DNA from 3 places in the Halomonas sp. BC1 genome. Region 2 is predicted to be linked to each of the others. Evidence: riboswitches for the same ligand, from Rfam matches in the RefSeq annotation. Region 2 holds a riboswitch; each other region holds the start of a gene.
The links. Region 2 has a riboswitch for thiamine pyrophosphate ahead of B7L72_RS02265 (sodium:solute symporter). Riboswitches for the same ligand answer to the same signal wherever they lie in the genome.
Positions count from the first base shown of each region.

Region 1: another riboswitch for thiamine pyrophosphate. It lies ahead of thiM (hydroxyethylthiazole kinase); the one in region 2 lies ahead of B7L72_RS02265 (sodium:solute symporter).
Region 3: another riboswitch for thiamine pyrophosphate. It lies ahead of tenA (thiaminase II); the one in region 2 lies ahead of B7L72_RS02265 (sodium:solute symporter).

Region 1 covers NZ_LFGS01000003.1:16,053-23,104, reverse strand. The annotation lists gene B7L72_RS00845 (DODA-type extradiol aromatic ring-opening family dioxygenase) at 1-419, opposite strand, end outside; gene B7L72_RS00840 (DoxX family protein) at 473-883, opposite strand; partial or broken gene B7L72_RS18420 (helix-turn-helix domain-containing protein) at 890-1,078, opposite strand; gene thiE (thiamine phosphate synthase) at 1,075-1,689, opposite strand; gene thiM (hydroxyethylthiazole kinase) at 1,679-2,488, opposite strand; TPP riboswitch at 2,515-2,606, opposite strand; gene B7L72_RS18790 (DUF2237 domain-containing protein) at 2,655-2,780, opposite strand; gene gloA (lactoylglutathione lyase) at 2,987-3,520, shown strand; gene B7L72_RS00820 (DUF6164 family protein) at 3,522-3,887, shown strand; gene B7L72_RS00815 (cupin domain-containing protein) at 3,868-4,560, opposite strand; gene B7L72_RS00810 (metal ABC transporter solute-binding protein, Zn/Mn family) at 4,668-5,651, opposite strand; gene B7L72_RS00805 (metal ABC transporter permease) at 5,674-6,564, opposite strand; gene B7L72_RS00800 (metal ABC transporter ATP-binding protein) at 6,548-7,052, opposite strand, start outside.
Region 2 covers NZ_LFGS01000004.1:140,336-147,387, reverse strand. The annotation lists gene B7L72_RS02275 (CoA-acylating methylmalonate-semialdehyde dehydrogenase) at 1-1,104, shown strand, start outside; gene B7L72_RS02270 (hypothetical protein) at 1,165-1,854, opposite strand; TPP riboswitch at 2,155-2,258, shown strand; gene B7L72_RS02265 (sodium:solute symporter) at 2,248-3,639, shown strand; gene B7L72_RS02260 (diguanylate cyclase domain-containing protein) at 3,724-5,175, shown strand; gene B7L72_RS02255 (magnesium transporter CorA family protein) at 5,172-6,140, shown strand; gene B7L72_RS02250 (MFS transporter) at 6,178-7,052, opposite strand, start outside.
Region 3 covers NZ_LFGS01000019.1:456,168-463,219, reverse strand. The annotation lists gene B7L72_RS16165 (RNA-guided endonuclease TnpB family protein) at 351-1,574, opposite strand; TPP riboswitch at 1,786-1,917, shown strand; gene tenA (thiaminase II) at 1,999-2,667, shown strand; gene thiC (phosphomethylpyrimidine synthase ThiC) at 2,693-4,609, shown strand; gene aztC (zinc ABC transporter substrate-binding protein AztC) at 4,727-5,659, shown strand; gene aztD (zinc metallochaperone AztD) at 5,710-6,969, shown strand.

The DNA of each region.
Region 1 (7,052 bases), on a different contig from region 2:
AGCCGCTGGCCCAACTCCATCAGCGCCGCGTTGCTCCAGCGGCTGGGAAGCGACAGCGACACGACCGGTAGCCTGGCCTCGGGGTACATCAGGGAAAGTGGCACCCAAGCGCCGTGGTCCATGCCGCGCTCCACAAGTCTGGCACCGAGCGTTTTGCCCAGCGTTGCGGCCAGGGCTGGGTCCCCCGGTGCCGGGTACTGCACGGCGAATAACGCCGCCGGAAAACCGCCAAAATCGTGGAGGGTCTCGGGGTGAGCGCTCTGACTGATGAGCAGCTCCGGCGTTTCCCAGTGGGCAGAGACCACAACGATGGCCTTGGGGCGAAGCGTCTGGCCCAGCTCACGCAGGAACCGGTGAGCGGGCGTGGGGGTCAGCGCCAGCATGGGCGAGCCGTGAGAGATAAACAAGCTAGGTAACATAAGGCACCTCAATGTGTGGCCTGCCAGCGTAGGCACGCCAGCAGGCCAGTGGCTCACGCGAAGCGGCGTGCAACGACCAGGCTGCCGCCGCCAAGGCCGGCTTGCACGACCAGTGCAATGGCCCAGAATACCGGGAATTCCCAGCCGCCGCCCGGGTTGGAAAAGAGCCAGCCGTTACCGATATGTACCCAGGCGGCTCCCAGCAAAACCGGTACCAGGGCAAGGCTGACCCAGCGGGTATAGATACCCAGCAGCAGGGCCAGGCCTCCGCCGACTTCCGCCGCAATGGTCAGGTAGGCCAGAAAGCCTGGCAGGCCCAGCGACTCAAAATAGCCGACCGTTCCAGGCAGGGTGAACACGAATACTTTCAACAGCCCGTGGGCCAGGGTCATGATACCCAGGCTGATGCGCAGCAGGGAAGTGGCATGCAGGTGTGATGCTTGGGTTGTCAGTGTCGTCGTCATGGTGTTCTCTCCTGCTTCCGTCAGGTGCAGCCGCCGGGTGGTGCGCTGTATCAGCCGCGCGCCCAGCGATTCCTCGAGCGCCATGACCCGGCGCGATAGCAAGGTGCGCGAGAGGTCCAGGGCCTCCGCCGCCCGCGTGTAACTGCCTAACTCGGCCACCTTGACGAAGGCTGCCAGTTGGTCGAACTGGGTCATGACCTGAAGAACGCCTGGGCCGCCTGACGTGGGTCAGGATGGCCGCAAATGGCCGAGATCACCGCGAGCCCGTGGGCACCGGCGGCTTTCACCTGGGCGGCGTGCTCGGCTTTCAAGCCGCCGATGGCCACGCTGGGCAGCGGGCAGGCACTGGCCAGTTGGGCCAGCCCGGTAAAACCGATGGGCTGCGCGTGGTCCTGCTTGCTCCCGGTGGCAAACACGGGCCCCAGCCCCACGTAATCCAGCAGCGCCACGGGGGCACGCTGCAACTGCTCCAGGGTATTGATGGAGAGCCCGATGATCGCCTGCTTGCCCAGTACCTGGCGGGCCTGCATCACGTCCGTATCGCTCTGGCCAACGTGCAAGCCGTCGGCACCGCTGGCGTGCGCCACGTTCAGCCGGTCATTGATGATCAGCGGCACTCCGCTACCTGCCAGCACTTCCTTGAGACGCTTGGCCTGGGCAATCATGGCTTCGTCGCTGGCCTGCTTGTCGCGTAGCTGGACCAGCGTGACGCCTCCTGCCACGGCGGCTTCCACGGTACGTTCCAGGCCCGTGGAGGCGCATAGCTGAGCATCCGTGACCAGATAGAGCGTAAGATCAACCGACATGCAGGGTCTCCGAGTGAGGTGGTGCTGGCAGGTCATCTGCCGTGAGCGAATACAGGGTATCCAGCAGCGTCACATGGAAACTGCCTGGCCCTTCGGCCTGCTGCCCGGCGTGACTGCCTGCCAGATTGAAGTAGGTCAGGGCGCCGAGCGTGGCGGCCAGCGGGGCGTGACGGTTGGCCGCTACGAAACCGGCGACCAGCGCGCTGAGCCCGCAGCCCAGGGTGGTTACCCGTGGCATCAGCGGGTGGCCGCCGGTCAAACGATACAGCGACTGGCCATCGGTGACGATATCGGTGGCCCCGGTCATGGCGACGACACAGTGATACCGACGCGCCAGGGTGATGGCCGCCTGGGTGGCATCGTCGGTGCTCACCGTGGCATCCACGCCCCGGCCCTGGTGGGCAAGGCCGCTCAGCGCCATGATTTCCGAGGCATTGGCACGAATCACGCTGGGCGAGTAAGCCAGCAGGGACAGGCAGGTTTGCTGGCGCAGCCGCGTGGCACCCACGGCAACCGGGTCCAGCACCCAGGGCACCGCGTGGGCCTGGGCTGATTGGGCGGCCAGCTGCATGGCTTCGGCCCAAGGGGCAGAGAGCGTACCGATGTTGATCGAGAGCGCTCCCGCGATGGCGGTAAATTCCGCCACTTCTTCCTGGGCATGCAGCATGGCGGGGGAGGCCCCGGCGGCCAGCAGCAGGTTGGCGGTACTGTTCATGGCAACGTAGTTGGTGATGCAGTGAACCAGCGGGGTCTGGTCACGCAGCGCGAGCAGCGTCTCGCGTGGGCTGGGTAGGGTCATGACTTCCTCCCGGCAGGGAGGTGGTGAATGGAAGCACCACGACTCCCTACGCCGGTGCTATCCGGTTCAGGTTCAAAGGGTGCGTCTCAGCCGCGTCGCGGCGCCCCTGTCGTAGGCGTACTATCCTCGGCCAGGCGGGAAGTGTAAAGCCAATGGCGCGGAAAGATCAGCGAAACGCGCTGGGTGTGCCGTAGGTCAGCATTTCATCGAGCGTCCACGATAAACCCCCCGTCTTGGGCGAGTGACAGCAGGGGGTGAGCGGCTCACCCAGTACATTGAGATCACGTGACATGCGGCCTCCTCAGGCAGGGACTAGAATTATCGCAGCACCGCCCTCATACATGGTCCAAGGGGCGGTAACGGCGGATTCGATGGGGTTCGCGTTAACAGCAGCCTAAAGCCTTGTACATGGTATGGGCTTCGTCAAAGTATTTACGTACCAAAGTGCTTACTTGGGTACCAATGGCCAGATACATCACACAGCAACAGGAGAAAGTCATGTCGTTTTCAGGTGAACAGTATCCCGGTGTTGCCCCTGCGGCTCCCCAGACCCAAGGGTTTCGGTTGAATCACACCATGCTGAGGGTCAAGGACCCGGAGCGCGCGCTGGCGTTCTATTCCCGCGTATTTGGCATGCAGGTGCTGCGGCGGCTGGATTTCGAAGAGATGCAGTTCTCGCTCTATTTTCTGGCTAACGTGGAAGCCGACGACCAGGTGCCGGAGGACCAGAACGCTCGCACCGCCTGGACTTTCAGCCAGAAGGGCCTGCTGGAACTGACCCACAACTGGGGCACCGAAACCGAGCAGGACTTTGCCTACCACGACGGCAATGCCGAGCCCCAGGGGTTTGGCCACATCTGCTTCAGCGTGCCGGACCTGGAGGCCGCCCAGGCCTGGTTCGACGAGCAGGATGTCACCTTCGTGAAGCGTGCCGACCAGGGCAAGATGAAAGACGTCATTTTCGTCAAGGACGCGGACGGCTACTGGATCGAAGTGATTCAGGCGGATCGCATGGCCGCATTGGGCGGCTAATATGGCACATTTGCTGTTCCGGTTGCGCCACGTGACCGATGAAGAGGCCATGGAAGTGCGCCAACTGCTGGATGAACACGGCTTCGACGTGTATGAAACCCAGGCGGGGTTCTTCCGCCTGGGGGTCGATGCCATCTGGCTGCGCAACCCGGCCCAGCGAGATGACGCCGAGGCGCTGCTGGCGCAGTACCAGGTCGAACGCCAGGCCAGCGCGCGAAAGGCCCACCAGGAGGCGGTGGCCCGCAACGAAGCACCGACCTGGGAGCGTCGTTTACGGGAACAGCCGATTCAGATCGCGCTGGTGATGGTCGCTGTCATCCTGATCGCACTGCTGACCCTGCTGCCGTTCATTGGGCTGGCGCGTTAGCCTGGCACACCGCATCCGTCAGGTGCCCGCGCTTCATGTACATCATGACGCCATGTTCACCGGCGCGCAGCGATGGAGTAGCCCCAGGTGGGAAGCGGCACCAGCTGCCCTGCGGGTATTCGTTGCCCGCCTCGTAGAGCGAGCCTTCCAGTACCAGCAGTTCCAGCCCGCCCGGTAGCGCAGGGTAATCGATGGCCACATCGTGCTCCCAGCGTTCCAGACTGACCTTCTCCTGTGCGTAGGTGTGCAGCATTTTGTAGCCGATGCCTGGCCGCCGGTCGGGCTGCCAGGGCAGGCGGTGGGCAGGAATGGCCAGCTGCAGCAGGTCGTTGTCATCGAACTGATGCAGTTTCACCAGAATCAGCGCACCTTCTTCGCCAATATGGGGCGTATGGCCAGTGCCAATGGGATTGCGCAGGTAGCTGCCCGCAGGGTAGCGGCCATGTTCGTCGGCAAACACGCCCTCCAGCACCAGAATCTCTTCACCGCCGCCATGGGTATGGTGGCTGAACTGGCTGTGCGGCGCGTAACGTACCAGGCTGGTGGCGCGGGCGACTTCCTCGCCAATCCGGTCCAGCATCATACGTTCCACGCCTGCACTGGGCGACGCGACCCAGCGATACTGCTCCGGCGTCATACAGGCAAAGTGGCTAAAATCGGCGTTCAGGCGCATGGGCTTGGCTCTTTGCGGGTGGTGGGCCAAGTCTCCGTATCTCGCGGATAAAATGCAATGCAAAAAAATACCGCCAGCGAGGCGGTATTTTTTCTTCACGGTAGCGATCAGTGACGATGACCATGATCATCGTGGCCCGGTTCGGCCAGGGCGGCGTGCAGCACCGTGGCGTTGTGGCGCATCATGCCCAAGTAAGTGCTGGCATCGCCCTCACTGGCCAGCGCATCCGCGTAAAGCGTGCCTGCAATGGGCAGGCCGGTTTCTTCGGCCAGTTGCACGATAATGGACTGGTTGGTCATGTTCTCGTGGAACAGCGCCTGAACGTTCGCCTGCTCGATCACGTCCACCAGCGCTGCCATGCTGGCGCCGCTGGGGTCTGCTTCGGTAGAGAGCCCCACCGGCGACAGGAAGTTGACCCCATAGGCACGGGAGAAGTAACCGAAGGAGTCGTGGCCGGTGATGACGCTGGCGGAAGCCGGGATCTCACTGATCAGCGCACGAATTTCGGCATCCAGCTCCGCCATGTCAGCCAGGTAGCGATCGGCATTGGCCTGGTACTGCTCGGCGTTGTCCGCATCGACTTCCATCAAACCGTCGCGGATGTTCTCGACGTAGACCCGCGCCTGGGTCATGTCCTGCCAGGCATGGGGATCATCGTCGCCGTGCTCGTGGTCATGACCGTGACTGTGGTCATGTCCATGATCGTGGTCGTGATCGTCATGCCCATGATCGTCATGGCCCGCGTAGGCCAGGGCGTTGATGCCATCCGTTGCGGTGACCACCGGGCCTTGATAGTCGCTGGAGTCGATCAGTCGCTCCATCCAGCCTTCGAACAGCAGGCCGTTGAAGACCACCAGGTCGGCCTCGGCCAGTGCACGGGCATCACCTGGGCGCGGCGAGTAGACGTGTGCATCGCCGTCAGGGCCGACCAGGGAAGTGACCTCGACATGCTCGCCGCCCACGTTCTCGACCATATCGGCCAGAATCGAGAAGCTGGTGACCACCTGCACACGCTCATTGGCGATGGCGGCAGGCAGGGCCAGCATGGCCGAAACGCCTACCAGCCAGCGGGACGTATGGGAAAGGGACATGACAAACTCCTTTAGTGAATGATCAGGATGTCTGCTCCAGGGCGAGTGGCGTGGTCTTGCGTCGCAGCTTGGCCGCTAAGCTGTGATAGCGGCCAAACAGCGCTGACAACAAGTAAGCCACCCCTGCGAGCAGGATAATGCTTGGCCCCGAAGGGGTGTCAAAATGGAACGACAGCAGCAGCCCGCCAGTGCTCGACACCATGGCCAGCACCACCGCGATGCCGATCAAACCTTCCAGCCGCTTGCTCCAGAACCGGGCTGCCGTGGCGGGCAGCATCATCAGCCCCACGGCCATCAGCGTGCCCAGGGTTTGGAAGCCCGCCGTCAGGTTCAGCACCAGCAGCCCCAGAAACACGCTATGCACCCAGCCACTGCGGTGGCTTTGGCCGCGCAAGAAAAGCGGGTCCAGGCACTCCACCACCAGCGAGCGGAAAATCACCGCCAGCGTGACCACGATGAGCGTGCTGATACCGGCAATCAGCAGCAGGGCGGTCGAGTTGATGGCCAGAATGGAGCCAAACAGCACGTGGGTTAAATCCACGCTGCTGCCGCCCATGGAAATCAACATGACGCCCGCCGCCAACGAAATGATGAAAAAACTCGCCATGGCTGCGTCTTCCCGCTGGCCGCCCATTTTGGAAACGGCCCCGGCCAGTAGCGCCACCAAGAGCCCGAACAGCACGCCGCCCACACTCATCACCGGCAGCGAAAACCCCGCCAGCAAAAAGCCCAGCGCCACCCCCGGCAAAATGGCATGGGCCATGGCATCGCCAATCAGGCTCATGCCGCGCAGCACCAGAAACACGCCCAGCGGCGGCGCGGCCAAGGAAAGTGCCAGCCCACCCACCACGGCGCGGCGCATGAATCCGTAATCGAACGGCGCGATAAACCACGCGTCAAGCAGTGCCAGCATGACGACCTCCCAACGAGAAGGGCGCCACTTGGGCGGGGGCATGCTGCGTGTGCAAGGCACTCGGCGCCACCCAACGGCCATGGCCGTCGCTCAGCATCAGCACCTCATCGGCCAGGCGGCGCAGGTGGTCCATGTCGTGCAGCACGATGATGATCGTCACGCCTTCATCGGCCATCTGGCGCAGGATACGGATCAAGATATCCACTGTGTCGCTATCCACGTTGGCGAACGGCTCATCCAGCAGCAGCAGCTCGGCTTCCTGCATCAGCGTGCGGCCAATCAGCGCCCGCTGGCGCTGGCCGCCGGACAGCTCGCCCAGTGGCCGATGTGCCAAATGGGAGATGCCCAGCCGCGCCATGATCTCGCGCCCCTTGCGGTAGTGCGCCGCGCAGTAACCTTTCATGGCCCCATGGCTTGGCCAGCTGCCGGTCATCACCAGCTCTTCCACGCTCATGGGGAAGGTGAGGTCTAACGCCAGCTGCTGGGGC
Region 2 (7,052 bases):
GAGGTCGATGTGTATACCATGCATCAGCCGCTGGGCGTGGGCGCCGGGATCACGGCGTTCAACTTCCCCATCATGCTGCCTTGCTTCATGTTTCCGCTGGCCATTGCCACGGGCAATACGTTCGTTCTGAAGCCTTCCGAGCAGGACCCCAGCTCGACCATGCGGCTGGTGGAACTGGCCCATGAGGCGGGTATTCCGGCGGGCGTGCTCAACGTGGTGCATGGCGGGCCCGAAGTTGCCAACCAGATTGCCGACCATCAGGACATCAAGGCGCTGTCGTTCATTGGCTCTACCCATGTGGGATCGCTGCTGTATGGCCGTGCGGCGGCGGCAGGTAAGCGTATGCAGTCCATGATGGGGGCCAAGAACCACTGTGTGGTGATGCCGGATGCCAACCGTAGTCAGGCCATCGACAGCCTGCTGGGGTCGGCCTTTGGGGCAGCGGGTCAGCGCTGTATGGCCAACTCGGTGGTGGTGCTGGTAGGCGAGGCGCAGGAGTGGCTGAGCGATATCGAAGCAGGCGCCCGTAGCATGAAGGTCGGCCCCGGTACCCAGCGGGATGCCGACCTGGGGCCGCTGGTGTCTCCTCAGGCCAAGGAGCGTGTCGAGCGCTTGATCACCGCCGGTGAAAAAGAGGGGGCCACGCTGCTGGTGGATGGCCGAGGCTACACAGTAGAAGGGTATCCGGAGGGCAACTTCGTGGGGCCGACGCTGTTTGCCAACGTCACGCCGGAGATGACCATTTACCGGGAAGAAATATTCGGTCCGGTGCTATGCGTGGTGGGGGTCGAGACGCTGGATGATGCCATCGACTTCATCAACGCCAACCCGAACGGCAACGGCACGTCGATTTTCACCAACTCGGGCTGGGTGGCGCGCCGATTCGAAACCGATATCGACGTTGGTCAGATCGGTATCAACGTGCCGATTCCGGTGCCGGTGGCCTATTTCAGCTTCACCGGCTCTCGGGCTTCCAAACTGGGGGATTTGGGCCCCAACGGCAAGCAGGCCATCGCGTTCTGGACGCAAACCAAAACGGTGACCGCACGCTGGTTCGAGCCCGAAAACGTCTCCAGCGGCATCAATAGCACCATTGCGCTCTAGATATTTGGCGAACCGCTGACGCATCAGGGGCCCTCTGCCACGGCAGAGGGCCCCTGGGGATCAGACGGGTTCGAAAAGTGGCAGGCTGTCGCGCAGGAGCTGTTCTATAGGCTCCAGTTGGCTTTCATGCAGCACCAGCAGGTAAGGAGCATCCTGTTCATCGTTGAGTGGCGCAAGGAGTGCAAACTCGCCCTCTTCAAGATGGAACTCATGGATTTCTCGCAGCCCGTGGGGAGTTTCGCACTGAGAGCAGCGATAGGTGTCGTCTTCGCCGTACACCAGGCGGTGATACATCTTGAACAGCGTGTACAGCGCTAACCCCCCTTCGAACGCTTGCCAGCGAGCGGGTGTTTCTCGAATGTCTTCGTTCAAGACCAGACCTTCGGCCTCGGCATCGGCAATGGCGTCGGCCAGCGGTTCTGCCAGAATGGCGCTGCCATCGGCGGGCAGCGGTGCATTTTGCTGATTCGCCGCCGTAAAGCGCGCAGCAGCAGCATGAAAATCTGCCAGGCTGTTGAGATGGAAGTCCGCATGTTGCAGGTCGGCTGGCTCGAAACCGCCGTTCTCCCAGCCGTGAATGACACGTAGCGTAATTTGACCCCGGGCGATGGGGCGGGCCAATAAGGCATGAAGCATGATACGGATATGCAGCTGGCGTTCATCCGTGTCGTTTTCGAACGCACGGTAAGGGTCGGCGAACAATGCATGCAAACGCCCCGGCGTGTGCTCTCTTGCTTCAGAATAAGACATGGTGGTTTCCCTGTTACAGACGCCGTTTGCTCAACGCTGCCTTTTTTATGAAATACAGTCGATAAGAGTATGGCGAGCCTCAAGGTGTAATGAAAGTCTAATCCGTTAGCATTTTGTTAACCATGACCCCGTATCGCGCAAGGCGTTTATCAACACGACAAAAAAGAGGTAAGCATGTCTGCGTCATTACTCGGAGTTCTACCTGATGGGGCGCGTGCCCAAACCTGCCTAGGCAAGGGCGCATAACGCACGGCAGCGCTTTACCAGGGCGCTCCTTTCAGTGAAGATACCGCCTTCATTCACTGTCGCCAGGGGAGCCCTTCGTGGGCTGAGAATGCACGCCATGCAGACCCTGGAACCTGATCCGGATAGTACCGGCGGAGGAAGCGCGACATGCCGTACCTGACGTCTGCAGTGCTGGGCGCAGCGCTGTGCTGCTTTGCATTTTTAGGCCTTCGGGCGCGTTTTGGGGGAAGCTCGCTGGATGACTACGTCACGGCGCGCAACTCGCAAACGGCAACGACCCTGGGGTTCTCTTTTCTGGCCTCGGGAATGGGGGCCTGGATTCTCTTTGCGCCGCCTGAAATTGGCGCCTTCGTGGGGCCGGTGGCGCTGCTGGGCTATGCCGTGGGCTCGGCGCTGCCCTTCCTGGTGCTGGGGCTTTATGGCCCCAGAATACGTCGTGCGCTACCCGCCGGGCGCAGTATCGCCGAGTTTGCCGAAGCGTGTTATGGCAAGGGGGTCCGTCACTATGTCACGCTTGCCTCCGTGGCGTATATGGGGTGCTTTCTGGCAGCTGAGCTGACGGCCATCGGCGCCATTACCGCGCTACTGTCAGACGTTCCGCCTGCCTGGGTCATCATTGGTGTGGCGCTGACGACCCTCATCTATACCGTGCTCGGTGGCCTGCGCGCCAGTTTGGCCACCGACCGCTGGCAGGCCTGGCTGCTCTTGATACTGTTATGCGCCGTGGCGGGCGTCACGTTATGGCGCCTGCCTTCCATGCCCAGCGATGCGGCGCTACCGGACGTCCCCCTCGGGGCGTCGCTGAGCGTGGCGCTGACGCTGATCATTGCCGTGACCGCGGCCAATTTGTTTCACCAGGGCTACTGGCAGCGGCTCTGGGCGGCTCAGGATAGCGCCAGTCTTGGCCGTGGCGCGTGGCTGGGGGCCGTCATGACGGTGCTGGTGGTCATGGTGATTGGTGGTGTCGGCATGATGGCGGCACTCAGTGGGGTGAGCCTGGGCGAGCCACCGATGCCCTTTTTTGCCCTGTTGGCAGAGGCTCCTGTCTGGATCACACTCCCGGCTCTGGTGCTGGCCGTCACGCTGGTGACTTCCAGCGTGGATACGTTGCAAAACGGCATTGCCTCGCTGTGGGCAACGGGAGATCAACCAAAAGCGTTGCATGCAGCGCGCTGGATCACGGTGCTGCTGATGGTGCCGGTGATCCTCATCGCCTTGCAAGGGCTATCGGTACTGAGGCTGTTTTTGATAGCCGACTTGCTGTGTGCGGCCATCGTGGTGCCAGTGCTGCTGGGCCTGTGGCAACGCATGTCGCCGCTGGCGGCCATCAGCGGTGGCGTGGCGGGGCTGGTGGGGGCGGTATTGCCGGGCTGGCTGGGGCAAGGCTCCTTGATGGCGGGCATCATGGCCGCCACGTTTCCTGGCAGTATTCCTACTCTTGGTCCCTTCGTGGGGGCGCTGATGCTCTCGAGCCTGGTGAGTATCCTCGTGGCGTGGTGGCTCCCTTCGGGCAAGGTGTTAAAAAAATCAACGCGTTAGGCAGACTGTGTAGTTTCGCGCTATGATGTCGAAAGGGTTTGAAATACACAAAGGAGTGTTAACTATATATCGGGTGTAACCACCATGAGCCACCTGTTGCCATCCAATGAAGCGTCGCGCATTGCTGCTTTGCAAGAGCTGGCGTTACTGGACACCCCCAATGAGCCGGTATTCGACCGAGTGACTCGGTTGGTCACCGTGCTGTTGGGGGTACCACTTTCCACGGTGACGCTCGTGGATACCGACCGACAGTGGTTCAAGTCTCAGGTGGGGCTGGAGCTTTCGGAAACTCCTCGCGACGTGGCGTTTTGTGCCTATACCGTGCTGGCGGAAGCGCCGTTGGTCGTCAACGATGCACGCCTGGACCCCCGCTTTGCCAATAATCCTTACGTCGATAAGCCCGACGGCATCCGCTTCTACGTCGGCATCCCTCTGAAAACCACCCAGGGGCTGGTGTTGGGGTCACTGTGTGCCATGGATACCCGGCCCCGCGAACTAACCCCCCAGGAGTTCACCGCGCTACAGGACCTGGCCGATGTGGTGTCCGGTGAAATTCATTTGCGCGAGCGCTTGATTCAGCAAGAGAAGCGCAATGCCAGCTTCAAACGCGACCTTGCGGCGCTGCATCGTAGTCTGGAGCAGCAGATCGAGCGACGTACCCGCGAGCTCAACCTGGTCATCGAGTCGGCTTACGATGCCTACCTGAGTATCGATGATCGTGGTCGGGTGCTGGACTGGAATCGCGCCGCACAAGCCATGTTCGGCTGGTCGCGCAAGGAGGCGTTGGCCCGTCCCATTACCGACCTGATGTTTCCCGTAGGCGTGCCCGGGCAGGACGATCCTTCACCCATCGAATGGGAAGCCCGGCGTCGAGATGGTGGGCGCTTGCCGGTAGAGATTCGCCACCAGCGCTACGAACTCAGTGGGCGATGGCGGCGCAGCCTGTTTATCCACGACATTACCGAGCGCCAGCAGTTGGCGCGCCTGCGAGACCAGGAGGCCAGACAAGATGTCTTGACGGAGCTGCCTAACCGCCGCGCCCTCGACGAACGCTTGCCAGAGGCCATGGCGCGTACTCGGCGGAGTCTCGTACCGCTGGCGGTCATGTTTCTCGACCTGGATGGGTTCAAACGAATCAATGACCTGTATGGACATGCCATGGGCGATGAGCTGCTGCGCGACATCGCCAGACGCTTGCAAGCTGCGCTGCGTGAAACGGACTTCGTGGCCCGTTGGGCGGGGGATGAGTTTGTGCTGATACTGGAGAACATGGACAGCGACGCTATCGAACCGCTGGCGCAGAAGCTGATCCGCACCATTGAAGATCCGCTGACCATGGGCGACATAGTGCTCGAGGTCAGCACCAGTATCGGCGTGGCCGAGTATGTGCCTGGCGGAGAAGAAACCCCGCAAGAGTTGTTGAAGCGAGCCGATGTGGCGATGTATGAAGCCAAGCGGGCAGGCAAGGCGCAGGCGCGGCTAGCAAGCCCTGTGCTGCCGTCAACCAACGCCAGCGAAGTCAAGGAATGCACATGATTCGATGCCTGATGACCACCCCCGAGGGAGAAGTGCGCGAAGGCGACCTTTCGCTGATCGATGTCTGGAAACGCCTGGAGGGCGCGCATATCTGGGTGGACATGCAGGGTGAAAGCGAAGCCAGCGAGCGTGAGGTGCTCGAAGGGTTTGCGTGCCACCCCATGGCGATTCAGGATGCCCACAAGGTGCGTCATCCTCCCAAGATCGAGGAATTCGAAAACCATACGCTGATTATCTACCGAGGCATTTCCTCCTTCGATGCTCAGCTCAACTTCGTGCCTCAACCGATGTGCTTTTTCGTGGGCGAACGCTTTCTGGTCACGCTGCATCCTGGCCTTGCGCTGAGCATCGAACGGTTACTCAACGATCAGGGCGCGCGGCTGCTGTCGCGCTCTCCCGAGCAGGTTGCCTTGCGTGTCATGTATACCTCGGCGGGCTTTTATATCGACAGCCTGCTGGAGTTCGAGACCGAGCTGAGCGACCTGGAAGACGAGTTGTTGGAGAACGGCAATGACGTATTGATGCGCCGGATTACTGCGTATCGCTCGCGGTTGGTCAAGATGCGTCGGGTATTCAACTATCACAAGGGCATCACTCAAGAGCTGACGGCGTATGACTACGCACATCTCCCTCGCTGGGAGAGTGAAACGCTGCATGCCATCACCGATGTGGAAGAGCGTTTCGAGCGCCTGCATTCGCTGACCCAGATGTATTACGACATTTGTGGCGACTTGATAAATGGTTACATCTCGATTTCATCGCATCAGCTGAATATCACCATGCGTGTGTTGACCGTCATTACCGCCATTTTCGTGCCGCTGACCTTTATTGCCGGTATTTATGGCATGAACTTCGAATACATGCCCGAGCTTGCCTACCCGTATGGTTATTTCTTCGTACTGGGGTTCATGCTGGGCATTGGCGTTGTGCTGATCTGGTGGTTCAAACGTAAAGCCTGGTTCTAGACGTTGTCCGAAAATGGGCTGCGTTCGGCCTACGGCGTTAAGGATCGGCAGTAGACTGAGCCAGGATACGCAGGCGTAGCGTCAACAGACAAAGCCCAAGGCCAATCAACAGCCATAGCGAGGCTAGCAGCACGGGAAACGCGCCGGGCCCGGCGGTGTCCAGTAGTGGACCCGTCAGCGAAGGAATGATCAGTGCCCCGCAGCCCGCGGCCGTAAAGATGGCGCCGGTGGTGCGGCCCCGCATCACCATGGTGTGGTTGCACAGCGCAAACAGGGTGGGGAAAAAAGCCGAGGCGGAGAGGCCAAACAGCAGCGCGCCTGGGGCCAATGAAAGCACCCCTGCATGCCAGCCGCCAGCGGCGCTGAGCCCAATGGCCAGGCAGCCGACCAGTACTTGCCAGGGCGCGCACCTGCGCAGTAGCGGAATGGCCAGCAAGCGTCCTGCCGAGAGCGCCAGCCAGAACAGTGTCGCCAGCAGCGTGGCCTGCTCGCCGGACACTCCTGATAGCGCGCCATAGGCCGTCACCCAGCCAGCAAAGGTCACCTCGATGCCCACGTAGAGGGCGAACAACACCATGAAGATGCCCAGCAGCAACGGATCACGATGCTTGTGCTCGCCAATGCTGCTGCTCGGCGAGGAGGGAGCTGGCATGGTGGGGCTGGCAAAGCGTGATAACGGCCACAGCATCCCGGCGACGCAAAGCCCCACCACCCAGAAAGTCCAGTGAAACTGGCCGGTCAGCGACAGCGCTGCCACCATCACCAGCGGGGTCAGCATATTGCCAACGCTGAAGCAGAAGTGCAGCGCGCTCACGTTGGGGCCTGCGGCGTCTCGGTGCAGCCACAGCAATAGCGTATTGCCCCCGGCGTTCAGCGACACTTCAGAAAAGCCTAGCAGCATGAACAGCAGCG
Region 3 (7,052 bases), on a different contig from region 2:
GACCCACGTGGGTCAATCAATAGTGTGGCCCGATGAGGCGAAAAACGTGATTCGTCAACAGCTACCGCGAAGCGGTTTAGTTCAACAGTGATTATACGCCCTGCCATGAAACCTCAATGAACGTGACATCACAATGACTGAGGTTTCATAGCCACCAAATTGAATCTACCTCATTGATTCTACAGCGTGCAAAGAGAATTTTGGCGATGTAGCCAAAATTCGCGGGCTTGCGCGTTTTGCTCGTCTCAATAATACTGTTTTTAAATACAGCATTATTAAGGCATTCTCCCATGAAACTGATGGAACGCTTGGCATCCTCCCAGCCTAAAGGCTGGAGATTCCTACGGCGCTCAGTGGAGGCATTGAGCCGCCCCTGAGTCGCTTCGGTGGGTTCCTGCTGCTGGCGGCATTACTGCACCGCTCACTTCACAGGCGAACCGGGCGTGCCCCGCCCTTAACACATTGATCGCCCCAACCACGTCGGCGTTTTCCTCGAAACCGCATTCAACGCACAAGAATTGCGCCTGCGTTTTCCGGTTGTCCGCCGAGACATGGCCGCAGCACGGACAGGTGCGGCTCGTGTTCTGCGGCGGCACGGCGACGAGCCATCCGCCTCTCCAGGCCAGCTTGTAGTCCAACTGGCGGCGGAACTCAAACCAGCCTTGATCGAGGATGGACTTGTTCAGGCCGGACTTGGCCCGAACGTTTTTCCCCGGATTTTCGGTGCTGCCTGCCGCTGACCTGGACATATTCTGTACCTGCAAGTCCTCAATACACACCATCGCGTGGTTTTGGCTGATCGCGCTCGAGGCCTTGTGTAGGAAGTCGCGGCGGGCATTGCCGATGCGGGAATGAATACGCTGGACGCGGGCTTTCGCCTTCTTCCAGTTGTTGCTGAACTTCGTCTTGCGGCTCATCGCCTGTTGCGCCTTGCGCAGAGCACCCTCATGCCGCTTGAAGCTGTGAAGCGGCGCGTAGAACGCGCCGTCCGAGAGGGTGACGAAGCGGGTAATGCCCATATCGATACCGATGGCGCTGGTGGCCTGCGGCACCGGTTGCTCGACTTCGCGCTCCGTCTGAATGCTCACGAACCACTTGCCGCCCGACTGGCTCACGGTGACGTTCTTCACCACGCCCAACACCTCGCGACTGTTGCGATAGCGCAGCCAGCCCAGCTTTGGCAGAAACAGGCGGTTGTTGCCATGATCGAGCTTGATCTGTTTTGGGTCGGGATAGCGGAAGCTATCCGACTGGCCCTTCTTCTTGAAGCGCGGGAGGTCCGCCCGCTTAGCGAAGAAGTTGGTGTAGGCCCGCTCCAAATCCTTGAGCGTCTGCTGCAACGGATGCACGGGCGAATCGGCCAGCCATGCGGTTTCCGCGCTATTGCGCCACTCGGTGAGTCGCTTGCACAGACCCGCATAGCCGAGCTTCTTCTCGCCCTGCTCGTAGCGCTCTTTCTGCAACGCCAGCGCCTTGTTGTAGATGAACCGGCACGAGCCAGCGAAGCGGCGTATTTGCCGCGCTTGCTGGCCGTCTGGCATCAGTTCGTACTTGTAGGCTTGGAGGCGTTGCATGGTGATCCGGTTGCTGTAACCATATACAGTATTATAGGACGCCTGCGGCGTCTGCGCTATCCTTCTCCGCCCTGAACGGCAGGGCTTGTCGCGCACTGGGTCAGAAGTCCATTGGGTTAGTGAAGGGCGGTTATGCTTCCATGAAGCCCGTGTGTTCGATCAAGCTAACGCCCCTTGCATCTCCCCCTCTCGCCTCCTACACTGCGCTGAATACTGCTTGACGGGGTGCCGGTGGAACCGGCTGAGATCGCTATACGGCTGGCTGCTGCAGCAAGTCGTCACGGCGGGGCCCGTTGAACCTGATCCGGCTAGTACCGGCGTAGGAATCAAGCGGTGGTTGGGATGCGCCGTGTTCACCTGATACCTTGCCCCAACTCACTCTCCCTTCGCCCGTGCGCCGGTTCGCTGTACCACCGGAGGCATCATGGGCTACCGCTTTACCGATCTCACCACCGCTTGCCAGGACGATTGGCGCGCGTATATCGAGCACGATTTCGTGCGCCAGCTGGGCAACGCCACGCTGCCTGAGGCGTCGTTTCGCCACTACCTGAAGCAGGATTACCTGTTCTTGATCCACTTCGCCCGCGCCTATGCGCTAGCCGCTTACAAAAGCCCCACCCTGGCAGATCTACGCCAGGCCCACGAGGGCCTGAAAGCCATCGTGGACGTGGAGCTGGGCCTGCACGTGGGCTTTTGCCAGGAGTGGGGCATCAGCGAGCAGGAGCTTGCCGAACTCCCTGAAGCCCGCGCCACGCTGGCCTACACCCGCTATGTGCTGGACACCGGCAATCGCGGTGACCTGCTCGATTTGCACGTGGCGCTGGCCCCCTGCCTGGTGGGCTACGGCGAAATCGCCAACTGGCTGAACGCGCAGCCTTCTACGCTGCGCGGCGCGCAAAACCCGTTTGATGCCTGGATCGCCATGTACGAAGGCGAGGAGTTCCAGGCCGCCATGCAGGCGGAGCTTGCGTGGCTCGATGCCCGCCTGGCGGATGTCACCCCCGCCCGCTTTCGTGAGCTGAGCAAAATCTTCCGCGATGCCACCCGCCTGGAAATCGACTTCTGGCAGATGGGTTTAGACCTTTCTGAATAATCTCCTACCACATAGAGCAACCGTCATGACCAAGACCGTCAAAAGCAACACCGCACACTTTTTAGCCGAAACCGCCCAGGTCGATGCCGCCGCCGTGGCGCCGCTGCCCGGCTCGCGCAAGGTGTACGTGGAAGGCTCGCGGCCGGATATTCGCGTGCCATTTCGGGAGATCACCCTCTCGCCCACCAAAACCAGCGGCGCGGATGAGCAGAACCCGCCACTGCTGGTGTACGACACCTCCGGCCCCTACACCGACCCCAGCGCCAACATCGATTTGCGCCAGGGCCTGCCGGAGCTACGCCGGGCCTGGATCGAAGAGCGCAACGACACTGAGTTTCTGGATGGCCCCACCAGCCAGTACGGCCAGCGCCGCGCCAACGACCCCACCCTTGCCCAGCTGCGCTTTGATTTAAGCCGCACACCCCGCCGGGCGAAAGTGGGCAAGAACGTGACCCAGCTGCACTACGCCCGCCAGGGCATCATCACGCCGGAAATGGAGTTCATCGCTCTGCGGGAAAACCAGCGCCGCCAGGCGTTGGGAACGGCAGAAGTAGAGCGCATTCTGGGCCATCAGCATGCGGGCCAGAGCTTCGGTGCCAGCCTGCCCAAGGAGATCACGCCGGAGTTCGTGCGCGATGAGGTGGCTCGTGGCCGGGCGATCATTCCCAACAACATCAACCACCCGGAAAGCGAGCCGATGATCATTGGCCGCAACTTCCTGGTGAAGATCAACGGCAACCTGGGCAACTCGGCGGTCACCTCTTCCATCGAAGAGGAAGTGGACAAGATGACCTGGGGCATCCGCTGGGGTGCGGATACCATCATGGATCTCTCCACCGGCCAGAACATCCATGAAACCCGCGAGTGGATCATCCGCAACTCGCCGGTGCCGATTGGTACGGTGCCCATCTATCAGGCGCTGGAGAAGGTCAACGGCATTGCCGAAAACCTCACCTGGGAGATCTTCCGCGATACGCTGATCGAGCAGGCGGAACAGGGGGTGGATTATTTCACCATTCACGCCGGGGTGCTGCTGCGCTACGTGCCGCTCACCGCCAACCGCGTCACCGGCATTGTCAGCCGTGGCGGCTCCATCATGGCAAAGTGGTGCTTGTATCACCATCAGGAGAGCTTCCTGTATACCCACTTCGAGGAGATCTGCGAGATCTGCAAGCAGTACGATGTGGCGTTCTCGCTGGGCGACGGCCTGCGCCCGGGCTCTATTGCTGATGCAAACGATGAAGCGCAAATGGCGGAGCTGAAAACTCTGGGCGAATTGACCCACATTGCCTGGAAACACGATGTACAGGTGATGATCGAAGGCCCCGGCCACGTGCCCATGCACCTGGTAAAAGAGAACATGGACAAGCAGCTGGAGTACTGCGACGAAGCGCCCTTCTATACCCTTGGGCCGCTGGTAACGGATATCGCCCCCGGCTACGACCACATTACCTCTGGCATTGGGGCGGCGATGATTGGCTGGTTTGGCTGCGCCATGCTCTGCTACGTGACGCCGAAAGAGCACCTTGGCCTGCCCAACAAGGATGACGTGAAAACCGGCATCATCACCTACAAGATTGCCGCCCACGCGGCAGATTTGGCCAAGGGCCATCCGGCGGCACAGCGCCGTGATAACGCGCTCTCTAAAGCGCGCTTCGAGTTCCGCTGGGAAGACCAGTTCAACCTGGGCCTGGACCCGGATACCGCGCGGGAGTACCACGATGAAACCCTGCCGAAGGATTCCGCCAAGGTGGCGCATTTCTGCTCCATGTGCGGGCCGAAGTTCTGCTCGATGAAGATCAGCCAGGAAGTGCGCGACACCTACCGCGACCGCACCCCGGAAAACGCCAGCGAAAGCGATGCCGAAGCAGTGAAGCGCGGTATGCAGGAGCAGGCGGAGAAGTTCCGCCGGGAAGGCAGCGAGCTGTACCAGGAGGTCTGAGCGCTCTCCCCCCGCCTGCGGGCGGGGGGAGCAACCCTCTGGATGTTTGGCCTCTTTGATGTTCGGCTTCTTTTTTTGTTATGTTATAACATATACATTCAATCAAGGAGCCTCACCGTGGGTCTGTTGAAACGCGTACCTTCTCTGCTGGCGGCGGGCATGTTGGCGCTGGGCAGCCTGAACGCCATGGCCGATGAGCCCGCCCTGAACGTGGTGGCCTCGTTCTCGATCATCGAAGACCTGGCCCGCCAGGTTGGCGGCGAACGCATCGCGCTGACCAGCATCGTGGGCGCCAACGACGACACCCACGTTTACGAGCCCACCCCCGCCGACGTTCGCCAGGTGGCGCAGGCAGACGTGGTGCTCATCAATGGCCTGATGTTCGAGGGCTTTCTTACCCGCCTGATCGAGGCCAGCGGTACCGAGGCCAGTGTGGTCACCGTCTCGGAGCACGCGGTGCATCTCGAAGACCCCATGGGCGGGCACTACCACTTTTATGGCGACCGGGCGGTGTTCCATGAAGCGCCCTACGACCCCCACGCGTGGCAGTCGGTGCCCAATGCCAAAGCGTACGTAGTGCGCATTGCCGACGCCTTCTGCGAGGCGGACCCAGAAGGCTGCGATACCTACCGCACCAACCAGCAGCGCTACGATCAGGACCTGGAAGCGCTGGAGCAGGACATCCACGCGCGCATCGCCAGGATTCCCGAATACCGGCGTACCGTGGTGGTGGCTCACCATGCCTTTCGCTACTTCGAAGAGGCCTACGGCGTGCGCTTTCTGGCCCCGCAGGGGGTCTCCACCGAATCCGAAGCCACGGCCGCCCATGTGGCGCAGCTGATCGATGCCATCGAGCAGCAAAGCGCCGTGGCGGTATTTGCCGAAAACATTTCCAACCCTCGGCTGGTCGAGCAAATCGCTCAGGAGGCCGGCCTGTCGCTCAGCGGCACCCTCTACTCGGACGCGCTGTCGCGGGACGATGGCCCGGCGGCCAGTTACCTCGACATGATGCGCCATAACGTCGACACCCTGGTGACGGCGCTGCAGTAGCCACCCAGGTGATTAACCACGCCCCTTCTGGGCTCAAGGAGAGAGAAACGATGACCCCGATGTTTGTAGGCAAAGCGTTGACCGCGCTCGCTTTCGCAATAGGCAGTGCCGCCGTGCAGGCCCACGACCACTCCCATGGTCACTCCAACCATAGCCATGACCATGCCCACGATGAAAACGTCACGGCCTGGCGGCTGGTGGTCGCCGACCAGCAGGATGCCGTGGTCCACGTCATCGACGCCACGGAGAAGTCGCTGCTGGACACCTTCGAGCTGGAAGGCCCGGCGGCGCTGCATCGCACCCGTAGCGGCGAGGCGGTATTTGCCGTGCAAGGAGCGGCAAACACGGTGTCGGTGATCAATACCGGCATCGCTTTCCATGACCACGGCGACCACGCCGATATCGAGGTGGCCGACCCGGCGCTGCTGAGTACGGTTCTGGAAGGAGAGCGCCCCGCCCACTTCATCGAGCGCCAGGGCTACATTGCCCAGTGGTTCGATGGTGAAGACGAGGCCCGCCTGTTCACCGAAAGCAGCCTGTTGGCAGACGCCCCCGAGGTCCGTACGGTGCCGGTGGAGGCAGCGCACCAAGGGGTGGCCGTGCCATTCCACCAGCATGCGGTGGTGACGGTGGTCAACCCGGAAGATGCTTCCCAGCGCCCGGTCGGTGCCAAGGTGCTGGATAGCGATGGCCACCTGGTCGGCGACGAAGTGGCCTGCCCTGGGCTACACGGCGCGGCGGGCTCTGGCAGTCTCTATGCGTTGGCTTGCCACACCGGCCTGCTGCTGATCGCCACGGAAGACGGCACGCCCCAGATCACCCACCTGCCCTACCCTAGCTCCCTGCCGGAAGGCAGTGCTTCCACTCTGTTGGGCGGCACCGGACTACAGTACTTTCTGGGTAACTACGGGCCAGACCGGGTGCTGCTGGTCGACCCCACCGAAGGTGAAGAAGGCTTCCAGCTGGTGCAACTGCCTACCCGTCGCGTGCACTTTGCGGTGGACCCGATTCGCGCCCGCTACGCCTATGTGTTCACCGAAGACGGCCAGCTGCATCAACTGGATGTGCTGAACGGCGAGCTGGCCCAGTCGCTGCGCCTGACCGAGCCCTACTCCATGGATGGCCACTGGAACGACCCGCGCCCACGCATTGCCGTGGCGGGTGAGCATATCGTGGTCACCGACCCCGCTACCGAAACGCTGCACTTCGTCAGTGCGGAAACCTTCGAAAAGGTCGATGAGATGGCCCTTGAAGGCAAGCCGTTCAATATCGTGGCGGTGGGCGGCACCGGCGTCTCTCACGGGCACTAGGCTTTGTACGAAAGGTCGGCGAGCGATGGCCAGACAAGGCAAAAATCGGCGAAAAGACGGAGTTTACAAGGTGTAAATGAGTA